Regions from separate parts of the Lysinibacillus sp. genome, predicted to be linked through region 1. Evidence: riboswitches for the same ligand, from Rfam matches in the RefSeq annotation. Region 1 holds a riboswitch; each other region holds the start of a gene.
What was found. Region 1 has a riboswitch for S-adenosylmethionine ahead of RT445_RS16225 (methionine ABC transporter ATP-binding protein). Riboswitches for the same ligand answer to the same signal wherever they lie in the genome.

Region 1 (6,021 bases):
GATGGTGATGCAGCGCGTATGACATTATCTGCGCTTCGTAAGCTAACTCGCAATAACCCATACAACTTAATTGCGAAAAAACGTGAAGCATCTGTAAAATTAATCGAAGCAGAAAAATATATCGTTTAATCATCAATGTAGCAAACTAGCTATCCTCTTTTGGGTAGCTAGTTTTTGCGATACCAATAAATTGCAAAATAGAGAATCATAAAAGTGACGGATAAAAAAGCAAAACAGATGGATAGACTGATGAAAATGAGAGAAGTTCCTCCATTCAAAACAATTATGATGGTATACTACAGAAAAAGACAGTAGAGGAGCATATTAATGACTATTCAATTTATCCATTACCCTAAATGTACAACATGTAAAAAAGCGCAAAAGTGGTTAAATGATCATGAAGTTTCCTATGAAGAGGTACACATTGTAGAGCAACCACCTACAAAGGAAGAAATAACAGCTTTATGGCAGGCAAGTGGAATGCCTTTAAAGAAGTTTTTTAATACATCTGGTATGAAATATCGTGAGCTTGGTTTAAAGGACAAGTTGGCTGATATGACGGAAGAGGAACAGCTTGAGCTACTTGCTTCTGATGGTATGTTAATTAAACGACCTATCGTGACTGATGGAAAAAAAGTAACGTTAGGGTTTAAAGAAGCTGATTTTGAGCAAACTTGGAAATAGCCGTCTTGATCGTGATAAAGGGCTTACCTCTATTTGGAAGTGTAAGGCATGATCTGAATGAAAATAATGTCTCCGATGGATGTTTCTAATTTTTGAAGCGAACTCGAAAAAATATGCTTTCAATTACCTAGAGGTGTAATTGAATCTTGTTTTTATAGGAGAAGTATGGCACACTGAAAGTGAATATATTACATATTTATGGAGGGGTTTATTGCATGAGCACACCTAAAGACTTACGATACTCTGAAGAACATGAATGGGTAAAAGTAGAAGATGGAAAAGTACGTATTGGTATTACTCACTTCGCACAATCTGAATTAGGAGATATCGTTTTCGTTGAGCTTCCACAGGTTGGCGACGAAATCAAAACAGATGATCCATTCGGTAGCGTAGAATCAGTTAAAACTGTTTCTGAATTATATGCACCAATCTCAGGTACTGTAGTTGAAGTCAATGCAGATTTAGAAGATAGCCCAGAATTCGTTAATGAATCACCATATGAAAAAGCATGGATGATCGTTGTTGAGCCTGCTGATGCATCTGAAGTTGAAAAACTTATGACAGCAGAGCAATACGAAGAAATGATCGCTGAATAAGACAAGCTATAATCGAAAAACGTCGGAAACTACCGGCGTTTTTTGTTATATAATGACTTATAAGTGGGGATGTCTAATTGGAGGTGGCGTAATGTTCGAGGGAAAATGCTTGATCGTAGAAGGACGCTCAGATAAGCTACAAATTGAGCCTATTTTAAATGAGAATGTTACAATACTTTGTACGAATGGTACAATTGGTGTGCATCAATTAGAAGAGCTACTCGATCCTTATGAGGGCTGTGAGCTTTTCACTTTTTTTGATGCAGATACGTCTGGCGATAAGCTACGTGCATTAATGGACAGACATTATCCAGAGGCTGAGCATTTACGTACAATGCCAACATATAAGGAAGTAGAGACAACACCAAGAAAAGTGTTAGCGATGATTTTATTGCGCGCTCATTTCTCAATCCATAATGAATATATTTTGTAAGGTTGCGTGAAATCAATGGAAGAATGGTCAAAAGAGCAGTGGGAAGCGGCTATACAGTCGGGTGAAAAAGCTGCATTTTATTTATATACACCGATGTGTGGAACATGTGCGGTGGCATCAAAAATGCTGTCAGTTATTGAACAATTGCTGCCACAGCTTCAAATTGGCAAAGCAAATATCAACTTTCTAGAGCAGATTGCTTATGAGCATCAAATTGAAAGTGTCCCATGTTTACTTGTTACTGATGGCGGGAAAGTGACAGATAAAATTTATGCTTTTCAATCTGTACCTTTTTTGTACGAATTGTTAAAAAAATCAATTGACTGAACATTACTAGCGTGGTAAAGTATCAAATATATTACTAAAACATTAAATATATCGAACTCTTATGAAGAGCGGCGGAGGGAAGTGCCCTATGAAGCCCGGCAACCATCACCATGTGAAAAGGTGCCAAATCACCCAAAGATTTTTCTTTGAAAGATGAGAGAACGGTTTAACGTATCATACGTGACCCCTTCTACTTGTCTATGAGTGAAGGGGTTTTTTTATATAAGAAAAGGAGTATTCGCTATGATTCAGCTTCAAAATATTACGAAGAAATACAAAACAGCAAATGGCGAATTAACGGCAGTCAAAGACGTCAACCTTACTATAAATAAAGGTGAAATCTTTGGCATCATCGGCTATAGTGGTGCCGGTAAAAGTACCATGATTCGTTTATTAAATGGATTAGAGAAACCGACAACAGGAACGGTAACAGTAAACAATCTAGAATTTTCATCCATTAAAGGGCAAAAGTTAAGAGCTGCTAGACAAAAGGTAAGTATGATCTTCCAGCATTTCAATTTACTTTGGTCTAGAACAGTTGCTGAAAACATCGCTTTCCCTCTGGAAATTGCAGGTGTTCCAAAAGCTCAACGAGAAGCCCGTGTGAAGGAGTTAATCTCACTTGTAGGTTTAGAAGGACGTGATAAGGCATACCCATCACAGCTTTCAGGTGGTCAAAAGCAGCGAGTTGGGATTGCACGAGCATTAGCTAATAATCCAGAAGTTTTACTATGTGATGAGGCGACATCTGCACTGGATCCTGAAACGACAGATGCTATTCTTGACTTACTAGTTGATATCAATGAACGTTTAGGGTTAACGATCGTATTGATTACCCATGAAATGCACGTTATCCGTAAAATATGTCATCGTGTAGCCGTAATGGAGGCTGGTGAAATTGTAGAGCGTGGTGAGGTGTTGCAAGTTTTCCAAGCACCACAAGCAGCTATTACTAAGAAATTTGTAGCCCAGATTACCGACACAAAAGAAACAAAGGATACAGTGGAACAGATCAAAGCAAACTACCCAACTGGTCAACTTGTCAAGCTGATCTTTGTTGGTGAAAAAACGGAACAGCCCGTCATTTCACATCTTGTTAAAAAATTCGATGTGGAAGTAAGCATTGTTCATGGCAATATTTCGCAAACGAAAAATGGAGCATACGGTACACTTATTGTGCAAATTGATGGTTCTAAGGAAAATGTGGCTGATGCCCTACATTATTTAAATACAGTCGAAGTTCAAACGGAGGTGATCGCAAATGCTAACTAATCTCTTTCCGAACGTAGACTGGGAAAATATGTGGCAAGCTACGTATGAAACATTGTATATGACAGCTATTTCAACATTTGTCACATTTATTCTTGGATTGGTTATTGGTATCTTGCTATTTTTAACAAGTCCTAATCAGTTATGGGCTAATAAAATTGTTAACTTTTTAACGGGGTCACTCGTTAATATATTCCGTTCCATTCCATTTATCGTATTAATTATTTTATTAATTCCATTTACGAAGTTTTTACTTGGGACAATTCGCGGAGCAAATGCGGCTTTACCAGCCTTAATTATCGGTGCAGCTCCATTTTACGCTCGTATGGTTTTAATTGCATTACGCGAAATTGATAAAGGTGTCATTGAAGCAGCTCGTTCAATGGGGGCTAAAACGTCCACAATTATTTGGAAAGTCCTAATCCCTGAATCATTACCAGCTCTGATTTCTGGTATTACCGTAACGGCTGTAGCACTTGTTGGTTATACTGCAATGGCAGGGATTATCGGTGCAGGTGGTCTTGGAAACTTAGCTTTCCTTGATGGCTTCCAACGAAATCGCCAAGATGTGACATTAATGGCAACTATTTTGATCTTAGTAGTTGTATTTATCATTCAATGGATTGGTGATGTCATTACCGATAAAATCGATAAACGCTAGAAAGACATTAGAGGTTATTCCGGTTCTTACCGCTAACATATTTCAAACAAAGTAAAAGGGAGTGTCATAAATGAAGAAATTATTGGCAGGATTATTTTTATCAATACTTGTCCTAGCTTTAGCAGCTTGTGGTACTGATAAAAAAGAAGATGCAAATTCAGCATCAGATGATCAATCAGATAGCAAAGAAAACGTAACATTAAAAGTAGGTGCTTCTAACACACCACATGCTGTTATTTTAGAAAAGGCAAAACCGATTTTAGCAAAAGAAGGTATTGATCTTGAGATTGAACCATATACAGATTATGTTTTGCCAAACCAAGATTTAGAGTCAGAAGAAATTGATGCAAACTATTTCCAACATATTCCTTACTTAGAGTTACAAATTAAAGACAATGGCTATGATTTCGTTAATGCAGGTGGCGTTCATATTGAACCAATCGGTATTTACTCTAAAAAATATAAATCATTAGAGGACCTTCCTGAAGGAGCAACAATTTTACTTTCTAATTCAGTATCCGACCATGGTCGTATGCTATCATTATTAGAAGCAAAAGGCTTAATTAAACTAAAAGAGGGTATTGATAAAACAGCAGCTGAATTAAAGGATATTGAAGAAAATCCTAAAAACTTTAAATTCGATGCGAATACTGCACCAGAAATGCTTGTACAAATGTATGAAAATGACGAAGGTGATGCAGTATTAATCAACTCTAACTTTGCTATTGATAACGGCTTAAACCCAATCGAAGACGCTATTTCTCTTGAAGACAAAGAATCTCCATATGTAAACATCATTGCTGTACGTAAAGGTGATGAAACAAAACCAGAAATTAAAAAATTATTAGAAGTATTAACTTCGAAAGAAATCCAAGACTTCATCTTAGAAGAATGGAAAGGTGCAGTAGTGCCGGTAAAATAAGAATTGAAAATTCTTCAAAAGGGTACATAAGTTTAATGACTTATGTACCCTTTTGTGTTATTGAAAAAAGAGAATGTCACTTGAAAAAAGCGAGGCGGTTGCTTTTCATCTCGGTCATTGGGAAGCCCAACTTTCCTAAGAAAGGGTACAGATGATTAATTATCCTCAACTATGTACTTTTTATGACGTATAGGTATGTTCAGATATTGTCTAGTTATATTTTTTACTATAATACTGTTGTTAATTTATTAAATAAATGATAGAAAATAATAATATAGAAAAACAAATAGGGAGTGATTCTAATGAATGATATAAAATTCGCCCATGATATCATGCAAGAACATGAAGTAGAACGCTACTTTGAAATATGGCGGGAAAGTGTTATTAGATCACGCCTTACAATAACAGCAGTCTTTTTAAAAAGAGCTAATTCTACACAACCAAATGAAACCACGAATGATCAAGTTACCTCATTTTTACAATCGAAAATACGTAAGACAGATTTGCTTTTTCAATTATCAGATGGAAATCATTGGGGTATCTTTTTTTTACAAAGTAGTGATGTAGAAGCTACAGCATTTTTAAAACGAATATTTGCCATCCTAGAAGCAGAACGGAAGTTTCAACATATTGCATTAAAGGCCTCTATAACAGAAATAAGAAATAATAACGTTATCTTTGAAGAGTTGTTAAATAAAAATAAACAAATGCTATCAGAGGATGAGCAATTAACGTGGAGTATAGCACAAGTAAAAGATTATAGTGAGCAACCAACGGAATTAGTGAAAGTTAGTATTATTGAACAGAACGCTATTTTTAGACAAGTATTAGAGTCAACGCTAAAACAATTAGATATCCCTCATTTTACTCTGGATGTAAAGGCTTATGAGGATGGTTATAGCTTTTTACAATCGGATCATTATAAATCAGGGCATATGCATCTAATTCTTATGAATGATATTTTACCTCTAAAAAATGGCTTAGAAATATTGCATATCTTACGACATATGCCAAATGAAAAGAAATTTATTATTTATATGATGTCAGAACGCAATTCTGAAGGGGCAGCGCTTAATGCTTATGAAGGCGGTGTTGATGAATATATTGTCAAACCATTTAATTTACGTTT
Region 2 (6,021 bases), on a different contig from region 1:
AACATGGTATGACCCTAACTATGCCCATCAATACCCACCTGCTAAAAATCGAGAAACCGTCCGCGCTCTTTGCCAATGGATGAAACAACAATAATTGAAACAAAGAAAATTGAAGTATGTAATTTGAGAGAACAAGAAGGCTTCTTGTTCAAAGTGGCAAGGCGAGGGGTTGATTTCCGTTCCGCCGGCGTCCTTTCCAGGGGGCGTCCGATAAGCCGCTTCACTCACTTCGTTCGCTCCAGGGTCTTATCTGTGACGCTAATCCCCTAGGAGTGACGCAGGCTCCACACCAATCAATCATACTGCAAAGGTATTTTTCTTTGTCCTTCTTTCTAACAGGAACAAACAATAAGCCCATCCTATCTAATTTATAGAGAGGATGGGCTCAAACTCTATTTATTGTTTTATTTTGCTAAAAAACTTTAAATATCGATTTTTTCTACCTTTATTCGGGTACAGATATTCTATAACAGGTATGAAATGAAAAAAGGAGTCAATAAAACTGAAATTGACCAAAATTACTTTTATCAGGTTATGCCTTTTTCCAAGTTAACACTAGTAATCATGCAATTGTAGTTAACTTAAAAATAATCATACGTAACTCCCTATATTATCATTAAGAAAAAAGAAAAAGAGAACGAGTGAAATCGTTCCCTTTGTTCTGTATATAGTTTATTTTAATGGGCCACCAAGTGTAATGATAGCTTCAGAAACGTTTGTGAATTTCTTAAAGTTTTCATTGAATAGACCTGCAAGTTCAGCCGCTTTTTCATCATAAGCATCTTTATCTGCCCAAGCTTCACGAGGGTTTAACACTTCAGAAGGTACACCTTCAACTGCTGTTGGAATGTGTAAACCAAAGACAGCATCTTGTGTTGTTTCTACATTTGTTAATTTGCCATCGATTGCTGCACGTACCATTGTGCGTGTGTAAGAAAGCTTCATACGGCTACCTGTACCATATTCGCCACCAGTCCAACCAGTGTTTACTAGGAATACTTGTGCGCCGTGCTCGTCAATCTTTTGACCTAACATTTCTGCATACACTGTTGCAGGAAGTGGAAGGAATGGAGAACCGAAGCAAGTAGAGAATACTGGTTCTGGTTCTGTTACACCACGTTCAGTTCCAGCAAGTTTAGAAGTGAAACCGCTTAGGAAGTGGTACATTGCTTGCTCTTTTGTTAATTTACTGATTGGAGGTAATACGCCAAACGCATCAGCTGTTAAGAAGATGATAGTTTTTGGATGACCTGCAACAGATGGATCAACAATATTTTCGATGTATTGGATTGGATAAGCAACACGTGTGTTTTCTGTTAATGAACCATCATCATAATCACAAATACGAGTTTCTGGGTCAACAGCTACGTTTTCTAAAACAGAACCGAAGCGGATTGCATTGTAGATTTCTGGTTCTTTTTCAGCAGAAAGGTTGATTGTTTTTGCATAGCAACCACCCTCAATGTTGAACACTCCATTATCAGACCAGCCATGTTCATCGTCACCGATAAGCTTACGATCTGGGTCAGCAGATAAAGTCGTTTTACCAGTACCAGATAGACCGAAGAATAATGCCACATCGCCAGCTTCACCAACGTTTGCTGAACAGTGCATTGAAAGGATTCCTTGTTGTGGTAATAAGTAGTTCATGATACCGAAAATAGATTTTTTCATTTCACCAGCATACTCAGTACCACCAATTAAAATAATTTTCTTTTCAAGTGATACAATGATGAATGTTTCAGAAGATGTACCATCAACTGCAGGATCTGCTTTAAAGTTAGGAGCAGAGATAACTGTGAAGTCTGCAACATGAGAAGCTAATTCTTCTTTAGTTGGACGGATAAATAATTGATGAGCAAAAAGATTGTGCCAAGCGTATTCATTAATCACTTGAATGCTTAATTGAGAATCTTTGTCAGCACCTGCAAAGCCTTTGAATACGAATAACTCGTCACGTTCTTTTAAATATTTTATTACTTTTACATATAGGTTATCGAACACTTCAGAAGAAATAGGTTGGTTGACTTTACCCCAGTCAATTTGATCTTTTGTGCTTTCTTCTTCTACCGTATATTTATCTTTAGGTGAACGACCAGTGTATTTGCCAGTTTCTGCACGAACTGCGCCATCTACTGTTAACATTGCTTCACCACGAGATGTAGCTTTTTCTGCTAATTGTGGTACTGAAAGTTGAACATTAATGTTACCGCCGTTTAATAATTCCTTCAGTTCGTTTGCAATTTCTACTGAATTCATCGATTAAATACCATCCTTTTTTATAGTATTCCCTTGATTTAGAGGGATTTTTTCTTAATTTCAAAAATAGTATAACACAATTGCTTAAATAATCTATACTAATTAAGAAATTATTTTAGAGTTTTTATCACTTTTCAATAAACTGACAAAAAATAATGTTTTTCGAGTAGAATCCAATCAATCCTACTGTAATTAGGCATAAAAATTGAGCCACACATATGTTACCACAAGATGCTAGGTATGTTGTAGGGATTAATTTGCTTCTATTTACATCATCATCCAAGTATGAAAAGTTTTTGTTTAATCAGTTCCTTCCTTTCTATACAGTAATACATTAGAAAATATTTGACAACGTTCGACCTTTTCAGTAACATACAATTGAACGGATACTCTTATCCCGAGCTGGTGGAGGGTCAGGCCCTGTGAAACCCGGCAACCTGCATGAATCATTTCACGACATGCGTTGGTGCCAACCTGATGCAAGGGAACATCCCTTGAACGATAAGAGTGAAAGGTTACGAAGTCATTATTCCTTTCCTCATGTAAAGTAACGTGAGTAAAGGATTTTTTTATTGTTTAAAATGAATGTAAAGGTAAGTATATGTAGTTCTTTCCTTATTATAATGACGGATCTTTCGAAATCCTCGTGTTAAAAGCAGCAGTAACGGCTTGAGAGTTCAATCCTTAGGAGCGGACTTGACATGGGTAATGAGTACCGTATTCATACACAACTACTTTTCGTAAAAGTAATAGGAGGAAAACCAAATGACAAACCGTCGACTGTTTACATCAGAGAGTGTAACAGAAGGACATCCAGATAAAATTTGTGACCAAATCTCGGATGCCATTTTAGATGCTATTTTAGCAGAAGATCCAAATGCACGTGTAGCGTGTGAAACTACTGTAACAACAGGATTAGTATTAGTAGCAGGAGAAATTACAACTTCTACTTATGTAGATATTAAAGGTATCGTTCGTGATACTGTAGCCGAAATAGGCTATACACGCGGTAAATATGGCTTTGATGCTGAAAACTTAGCCGTGCTTGTGGCTATTGGTGAACAATCACCGGATATTGCACAAGGTGTTGACCAAGCATTAGAAGCGCGTGAAGGCTCAATGACAGATGCTGATATTGAAGCTATTGGTGCTGGTGACCAAGGTCTAATGTTTGGTTACGCATGTAATGAAACACCAGAGTTAATGCCACTACCAATTAGTTTAGCACACAAATTAGCACGTCGTTTAACAGAAGTACGTAAATCAGGAGAATTAGCATATTTACGTCCTGATGGTAAAACTCAAGTAACGATTGAATATGATGACAATAATGTACCAGTACGTGTGGATACTATTGTTATTTCAACACAGCATGATGAAGAGGCAACACTGGATCAAATTCAAGCAGATTTAAAAGAATTTGTTATTGGACCTGTTGTGCCAAGTGAATTATTAGATGCTAACACGAAATATTTCATCAACCCAACTGGCCGTTTTGTAATCGGTGGACCAAAAGGAGATGCTGGGTTAACAGGACGTAAAATCATTGTTGATACATACGGTGGTTACGCGCGTCATGGTGGTGGAGCATTCTCAGGTAAGGATGCGACAAAGGTAGACCGTTCAGCAGCTTATGCAGCACGTTATGTAGCGAAAAATATTGTAGCAGCTGGATTAGCAGACCGCGCTGAGGTACAACTTGCCTATGCGATTGGTGTTGCACAACCTGTTTCTATTGCTGTCGATACATTTGGTACAGGCAGAGTGAAAGAAAGTGAAATCGTAGAATGGGTTCGTGAACTATTTGATCTACGCCCAGCAGGTATAATTAAAATGCTGGATCTACGCCGTCCGATCTATAAACAAACTGCAGCATATGGTCATTTTGGCCGCACTGACTTAAATGTGCCATGGGAACAAATCGATAAAGCTGATGCACTTCGAGAAAAAGCACATCTGTAAACTATTGAACTAAAGTAATGAAGTCGTTAGAACGTTATTCTAGTGTACTAATATGCAAGGGGGCAATGTTGCCCCTTTTATTTTTTCAAAAAAACCTCGCACTGGCTCGTGAACAAGAAATGGTCACGGCCACGCGAGGGATTTTTTTCGTTAGTATTGAATTTTTGTGTATGATTGGTTACTTCTGAAGAGATTTATAATATTGACCTTTTTCTACGTATTCACGTACGATACGTTCCATATCCTCTTTGTCTTCAGCATTTAATTCACGGACAACTTTGGCTGGGCGACCTAATGCTAAACTATTCGGAGGAATGACCTTACCTGGAGGTACGAGGCTTCCTGCTCCAATAAATGCACCCTCTCCAATTTCTGCACCGTCTAATATAATGGAGCCCATACCAATTAAAGCATTTTTGCGAATTGTACAACTATGTAAAGTGACTTGGTGTCCGACTGTAACCTCATCTTCAATAATAAGTGGATATTTTGGGCTTTGATGTAAGCAACAAAGATCTTGGATGCTAACACGTTTACCAATAATTGTTGGTGAGACATCCCCACGAATGACTGTATTAAACCAAATTGTTGTTTCAGCACCAATTGTTACATCGCCCGTAACGGTTGCATAATCAGCAATGAAAACAGACGGATCGATCTTTGGCGTTTTATCTTTGAATGGATAAATCATGAAAATCGCCTCTTTTCTTTCTATAATGTAGTATTATCGTATCAAATACGCAACTTTATGGAAATATAAAATTAAAATGTGGCATTTATTTCGATATAATCAAAGTGTAATTATTTTTTAGGAGGACTATGTGAATGTGGAAATGGGAAGCTGATGGACAAGCAAAGGCTGTGATTGCTATTCTTCATGGTGCTTATGAAAATCACCGTTGGTATGCATGGCTTATAGAGAAATTAAGAATGGAAGGCTTCCACATAGTCATGGGGGATTTACCTAATCATGGTATTAATGCAAGGTTTGCTCGTGTCCATGATGAGGACTTCAAATTGTACAATAAGTATACAAGAAATCTAATTGAAAATGCTTTTTCATATAATTTACCAACCTTTTTAATAGGTCATGGTCTTGGAGCAACATTAATTCTCCATACAATGCAAAAGAAGCAATATGAATGTGCTGGCATTATTTTGACATCACCTTGGTTGCAATTAAAGCTATTACCAGGTAAATTATCGAATGCTTTAACGAGTTTAAGTGCTTTAACAGCTAATGTTAAAATGACACACGATATTAATTTAGAAAAATTAACGCGAAGTGTTGAAGGTAGAGAAGAGATGAAAGATGATATACCATTCATGTCTGTCGTGTCAGTGAAATGGTATCGGGAGCTGCAGCAAATGATGAAAAATTTAGTGCTGCTACCTAAAGGTGAATTCCCGAATATGCCGATGCTCATCATGACTGCTGAGAAAGATAAGATTACTGAAACTCGACAAACTCGTAATTGGCTTCATCAACAAGAATTCACAGAGTTTCAGTTCAAAGAATGGGAAAATTGTTATCATAATTTATTTCATGAAGTAGAGCGTGAAGAGATTTTTATGTATATTCGAGATTTTATTAATAATGCGCTAAGAAGAATTGGTTATATAATTAAATAGGTTTATACCCTTCCATTTACTAGGTTACTTACTTAAATATTGTTACTTAAAAATAATATTGTAATTTTCAGAAAAGTGTAATACTATAATGACTTAAAGTAAGGTATTTTAAATTGGAGGGGTAAAATGGATGTAATTGTGGAGAAGTTAAATGGGATATTATGGGGA
Region 3 (6,021 bases), on a different contig from region 1:
ATTCTTCCGCGTACTTCATCGACAATAGAAAAGTCTACATCAATGACCGCTACTTCTTCATCTTCAGCACCAATCCAAAGTACTTCACCCCAAGGCTGAATAATCATAGATTGCCCATTAAAGTTTTCTACCTTTTTTGAAATACGATTAACTGCGATGACAAAACATTGGTTCTCAATCGCACGAGCCTGTAGTAGCGTTTTCCAATGATCAATCCTTGGTGTCGGCCACTGTGCTGGTACAAATAATACCTTTGCTCCTTGTAAGGCGTGGGCACGTAACCATTCAGGGAAACGAATATCATAGCAAATGACACCAGCAGCCTCAATATCTCCTAAAGCAAAACGATTCATTTCATCCCCTGCTTCTAAATAAAGATGCTCGTCCATTAAACGGAAAAGATGGGCCTTACTATATTCCCCTACAAGCTCTCCATGGCAATCAAATGTATACATCGTATTATAAAATTTATCGCCTTTTTTTATTGATACGGAACCACCTACAATATGTACACCAAGTTCCTTCGCTAAGTGTGCCAAAAAGGCTTTCGTTCGCTCACCATTGACATCTGCTAAGTCAGGCAATTTCTCTAGTGCATAGCCTGTATTCCACATTTCAGGTAGCACAATGATTTCTGCACCTTGTTCTGCCGCTTCTCGAATCTTGTTTTCTGCTCGTGCAAAATTTTCTTCTACTTTGCCAAAGCCAACGTTTAATTGAATACAACCTATTTTCATATCTATTCCTCCTCTAGACAATTAACAGAAAAAGTAATACTATTTGCTTCATATTCTTCATTAATAATTATTATATTCTGAAAAAGGTGATCATGCATGGAATTCTCTAAAAAACTACAGCAACTACCTCCCCAATTTTTTGCGGCACTCGTCCAAAAAGTAAACAGTGCCCTAGAGGAGGGACGTGATGTCATCAATCTCGGGCAAGGTAATCCCGACCAACCGACGCCACCTCACATCATTCAAGCTTTACAGGAAGCAGCAGACAATCCTCAAAATCACAAATATTCGCCGTTTCGTGGTATCGCCGAATTACGCCAGGCAGCTGCCAATTTTTACAAACGGGAATATAATGTTGATATAAATCCCGACACGGAGGTAGCAATTCTTGGCGGAACAAAAATAGGTCTTGTTGAGCTACCTCTAGCCGTATTAAACCCTGGTGATACCATGCTATTACCGGACCCAGGCTATCCAGACTACTTATCAGGTGTAGTATTAGGTGATGTAAATTTTGAGGTTATGCCACTTTTTGCTGAAAATAATTTCTTACCTGATTATCATGCATTACCTAATGAAGTGAAAGAAAAAGCCAAGCTACTTTATTTAAATTACCCGAATAACCCTACAGGTGGTACAGCAACACTGGCATTTTTCGAAGAGACTGTTCGCTTTGCCAAGGAACATAATATTATCGTATCACATGATTTTGCTTATGGGGCAATAGGATTTGATGGCAATAAACCTATTAGCTTCCTACAGGCAGAGGGTGCAAAAGACATTGGTATTGAAATGTATACACTATCGAAAACCTTTAATATGGCTGGCTGGCGTATAGGCTTCGCCGTTGGTAACGCCGATATTATTGCGGCTATTAATCTCGTTCAAGATCATTTGTTTTGTAGTCAATTCCCTGCAATTCAGCAAGCAGCAGCAGTGGCACTAACAGCCTCTCAAGAATGTGCAGATGAACTAAGGGCTACTTATGAACGTCGTCGAAATGTATTAATTGAAGAAGCTCAAAGAATTGGCTGGCAAGTTACGGCTCCGAAGGGCTCCTTTTTTGCTTGGCTTCCTGTACCTGTAGGCTACACTAGTGAACAATTTGCTGATTTATTGCTAGAAAAAGCTGATATTGCAGTAGCCGCAGGCAATGGCTTCGGTCAATATGGCGAAGGGTATATACGTGTTGGCTTACTTGTCAGCGAGGAACGCTTACGTGAAGCCATTCACAGAATTGAACAATTACAATTATTTACCGCTTAATACTACTATGTCCTGTAGCATACATTCTCTACAGGGCATGCTATTTTTCGATTTTTCTTGGTAGCTCTAAACCTTGCTCTAGCGGATAAAATTGTATATGTCCTGTTTCTTCATCCAATCTACGAATATGCTGAACGCCTTGAATCTCAGCCAGTACAATGTCCGCTGTAATAACGGGATTTCTACCTTTCAGAAAGTGTCCCCCTGATACTACACCCCATTGATCACTCATCGAACCATGGAAATGTGTTTCATATCCTCCATCTCGTTTACAGACAACACCAGATCCTTGAATAAATTCGAGTGGTCCCTCTTTTTCAATGACTTCACTAAAACGGACTTTAATGTGCGATGTTTCATCAGGTACTAAATAAACAAAGCTACTTTTTTGGAAGCTCCCAATACAACTTACAATTGTAGCAGACTCTATATGATTCTCCTCACAGAGCGCCTCAATTCCTTCCATGATGTCTGTTCCCATTAGAATACGAGCACTAATAACCTTGCCAAATGAACCAATTCCATAATTTACTCTTACAGACATTGTTCTCCCTCTTTCATAACAAAAAATTATAATAATATAAAAAATTTTAAAAATATTTATTGACTTACTATACCCCATAAATTATATTAGTTCTATCGGAATTACAAAAAAATATTATAAATCTCTTATCAAGAGTAGCTGAGGGACTGGCCCTATGAAGCTCGGCAACCTCCTTTTTAAAAGGAAGGTGCTAAATCCTGCAAACGAATTTCGTTTGATAGATAAGAGAGGACATCTTTTTCATGAGCCTCTCTTAGTTTGTAAGAGAGTTTTTTTATTTTCAAAAAACCGATAAAAACATTTTGGAGGTCATTTTCATGAAAAAGAAAAATAAATTTTTAGTAGGTTTAGCAAGTCTTACATTAGTAGCAGCTCTAGCCGGTTGTGGCTCTAAAGAAGATAGTAAAGGTCAAGCTGAGGCAATCGATGAAAATAAAATCGTCGTTGGTGTCACTTCTGGCCCACACGAGCAAATTGCAGAAGTAGCAGCTAAAGTAGCAAAAGAAAAAGGCTTAGAAGTTGAGCTAAAGTCGTTTTCTGATTATGTTTTACCAAATACATCGTTAGCTGAAGGCGATCTCGATGCAAACAGCTACCAACATGAGCCTTTCTTGGACACATTTAATAAAGATCACGATACAGATTTAGTACCAGTAGGCAAAACTATTTTAAATCCAATGGGTATTTACTCTGAAAAATATAAATCATTTGATGATATTCCTGATGGTGCCACATTTGGCTTACCGAACGACCCAACAAATGGGGCCCGTGCCCTCTTTGTTTTACAAGAAGCTGGCTATATTAAGCTAAAGGATGGTGCAGACTTAACAGCCTCTATCCGTGACGTTGAAGAAAATAAAAAGAATTTACAGTTCATTGAACTAGAGGCGGCTCAAATTCCTAAACAGCTTAGTGAAGTAGATGTAGCAGCCATTAATACAAACTTCGCACTAGAAGCCGGCATTAATCCTAAAGAAGACTCTATTCTATTAGAATCTACTGACTCACCATACGTGAATTACATTGTAGTACGTGCTGAAAATGAAAACGACCCAACCATTAAAAAGTTTGTTGAGGCTTACCAATCTGAGGAAGTACGTCAATTCATTGAAGAAGAATTCAAAGGTTCTGTGATTCCTAGCTGGTAATATGCTTCTATTAGCAGAAGAATCTGCTGTATTCCTCATGAGAAAACGAGCAGATTCTCACTTTTAGAAGGACGAGAAAGGAGCAATATCGTATGATTCAATTACAAAATATATCGAAAGAATTTAAGACGAAAAAAGGGATCATTAAAGCTGTGGATGGAATCAATCTTCATGTGAAAAAGGGACAAATTCATGGGGTTATCGGCTATAGTGGTGCTGGTAAAAGTACACTTATTCGATGTGTCAATTTACTGGAACGTCCTACTTCGGGAAAAGTACTGATAGACAATGTGGACATTACAGCCCTTTCGCTAAATGAATTACGTCAAACACGACAAAAAATAGGAATGATTTTCCAACATTTTAATCTATTAAAAACTGCAACAGTTTACAACAATATTGCTGTGCCTTTAAAACTACTAGGCTATAACGACAAGGAAGTAAAAAACCGTGTAGCAAAATACGCCGAAATTGTAGGATTAACAGAGAAACTGGATAGCTATCCTAATCAACTTTCTGGTGGGCAAAAGCAACGAGTTGCTATTGCACGTGCCTTAGCACAAGAGCCAGAGATTTTACTTAGTGACGAGGCAACAAGTGCACTCGATCCTGAAACGACCGAGGCCATCCTTGAATTGTTGTTAAAAATTAACCGCGAGTTAGGCATTACGATCCTACTCATCACACATGAAATGAATGTCATTCAGAAAATATGTGATGAGGTATCTGTTCTCGAATCAGGTAAGGTCGTGGAGTTTGGTACTGCTATTGAGCTTTTTGCAAAACCGAAGCACCTTACTACTAGAAAGTTTTTAAATACAATTTCTCAGCGTAATTTATCCCCTTCACTCATTGAGCAGTTAAACGTTTCTGGAAGTGTCATTCGTTTAACATTCCTTGGTGATAGTACGGGTAAGCCATTACTAGCAGAAGTCACGAAGGTGTACGATGTGCAACCGAATATTTTAACAGCTAATATTATTGAATTAAAAAACGGCATTGTTGGGAATATCGTGGTGCATTTACATGGAGAAACCCATATCGTCCAAAAGGCCCTAACCTATTTTACAGAAAATGGTGTTGCGGTAGAAGAATTAGGAGGCGAATTCAATGAGTAGTATTCAAAGCTTCTTTTCAGATTGGTCAGATGTCATTGGAAAATCAATTATCGAAACATTCCAAATGGTCGGAATTTCGCTACTCTTCTCCATTCTAATTGGTATTCCCTTAGGGCTATTAATCGTTTTAACACGACCAGGTCAATCCTTTGAAAATAAAATTATCTATCAGCTTTTTAATCTCATCATCAATATTATTCGTTCTGTTCCATTTATCATTTTATTATTCTTCATCTTACCATTTACCAAATTAATTGTTGGTACAACGATTGGTGTTAAAGGTGTTATAGTCCCACTAGTTGTTTATACAGCTCCTTATATTGCACGCTTAATGGAATCTGCTCTTTTAGAGGTGGATTCAGGTGTGGTAGAAGCTTATACAGCAATGGGCATAAAACGTCGCCATATTATTTGGCATGTCCTATTACGTGAAGCACGCCCATCGATTATTTTAGGCTTAACGATTGCCACAATTGGCTTAATTGGCGCTACGGCAATGGCTGGAATGGTGGGGGCAGGGGGATTAGGTGACCTTGCCTACCGTTATGGTCATTTACGCTATGAGGTTGATGTTATGTATGCCACTGTCTTTATCTTAATCATCCTTGTTCAAAGCATACAATCCATCGGCAACCGCTTTGCTGCGAAATTAAAGAAAGACTAGGAGAATGACGATGACAACTGAAATTTACGTAGAAAAAAACGGCTATATCGCAACGTTAGTGTTAAATCGCCCTGATAAACGTAATTCTTTATCGAGGGCGATGTTTAAGGCCATAGTAGACCAGCTTGAGCAGTTACGTACAGATCCTTCTATTAAGCTATTAATTGTTCGCGGTATCAATGAAGTTGCCTTTTCATCAGGTGCAGATATTAGTGAGTTTTTAGATATTCGTTATGCTGCTGACAATGCCAAAGCCTATAACGATATAGCTTTAAAAGCCATTGATGCCCTTTATAAATTTCCGCACCCTACCATTGCAATGATTCAGGGCTTAGCGATTGGCGGTGGCTTAGAGTTAGCAAACGCATGTGATTTTAGATTGGCCACACCGAATAGTAAGCTTGGTATTACGGCAGCCAATATTGGTATTGTCTATAATCTTGAAAGCACTAAACGCTTAATCAATATTGTGGGTGTCGCCAAGGCAAAGGAAATTTTATATACAGCCAACATATTTACAGCGGAAGAAGGAAAAAGCATTGGT

Region 2: another riboswitch for S-adenosylmethionine. It lies ahead of metK (methionine adenosyltransferase); the one in region 1 lies ahead of RT445_RS16225 (methionine ABC transporter ATP-binding protein).
Region 3: another riboswitch for S-adenosylmethionine. It lies ahead of RT445_RS00330 (MetQ/NlpA family ABC transporter substrate-binding protein); the one in region 1 lies ahead of RT445_RS16225 (methionine ABC transporter ATP-binding protein).

Annotation. Positions count from the first base shown of each region.
Region 1 is NZ_DAMDAY010000083.1:5,777-11,797, reverse strand. Features, by position in the region: gene RT445_RS16250 (acyl-CoA dehydrogenase family protein) at 1-129, shown strand, start outside; gene RT445_RS16245 (arsenate reductase family protein) at 328-684, shown strand; gene gcvH (glycine cleavage system protein GcvH) at 900-1,280, shown strand; gene RT445_RS16235 (toprim domain-containing protein) at 1,372-1,713, shown strand; gene RT445_RS16230 (thioredoxin family protein) at 1,729-2,040, shown strand; SAM riboswitch class I at 2,097-2,200, shown strand; gene RT445_RS16225 (methionine ABC transporter ATP-binding protein) at 2,284-3,312, shown strand; gene RT445_RS16220 (methionine ABC transporter permease) at 3,302-3,970, shown strand; gene RT445_RS16215 (MetQ/NlpA family ABC transporter substrate-binding protein) at 4,041-4,892, shown strand; gene RT445_RS16210 (response regulator) at 5,195-6,021, shown strand, end outside.
Region 2 is NZ_DAMDAY010000089.1:2,595-8,615, forward strand. Features, by position in the region: gene RT445_RS16830 (alpha/beta hydrolase family protein) at 1-94, shown strand, start outside; gene pckA (phosphoenolpyruvate carboxykinase (ATP)) at 673-2,259, opposite strand; SAM riboswitch class I at 2,649-2,767, shown strand; gene metK (methionine adenosyltransferase) at 3,025-4,221, shown strand; gene RT445_RS16845 (gamma carbonic anhydrase) at 4,400-4,912, opposite strand; gene RT445_RS16850 (alpha/beta hydrolase) at 5,047-5,853, shown strand; gene RT445_RS16855 (alanine/glycine:cation symporter family protein) at 5,980-6,021, shown strand, end outside.
Region 3 is NZ_DAMDAY010000001.1:71,898-77,918, reverse strand. Features, by position in the region: gene RT445_RS00345 (carbon-nitrogen family hydrolase) at 1-737, opposite strand, end outside; gene RT445_RS00340 (pyridoxal phosphate-dependent aminotransferase) at 834-2,003, shown strand; gene RT445_RS00335 (PPC domain-containing DNA-binding protein) at 2,044-2,547, opposite strand; SAM riboswitch class I at 2,670-2,775, shown strand; gene RT445_RS00330 (MetQ/NlpA family ABC transporter substrate-binding protein) at 2,865-3,695, shown strand; gene RT445_RS00325 (methionine ABC transporter ATP-binding protein) at 3,788-4,813, shown strand; gene RT445_RS00320 (methionine ABC transporter permease) at 4,806-5,477, shown strand; gene RT445_RS00315 (enoyl-CoA hydratase/isomerase family protein) at 5,488-6,021, shown strand, end outside.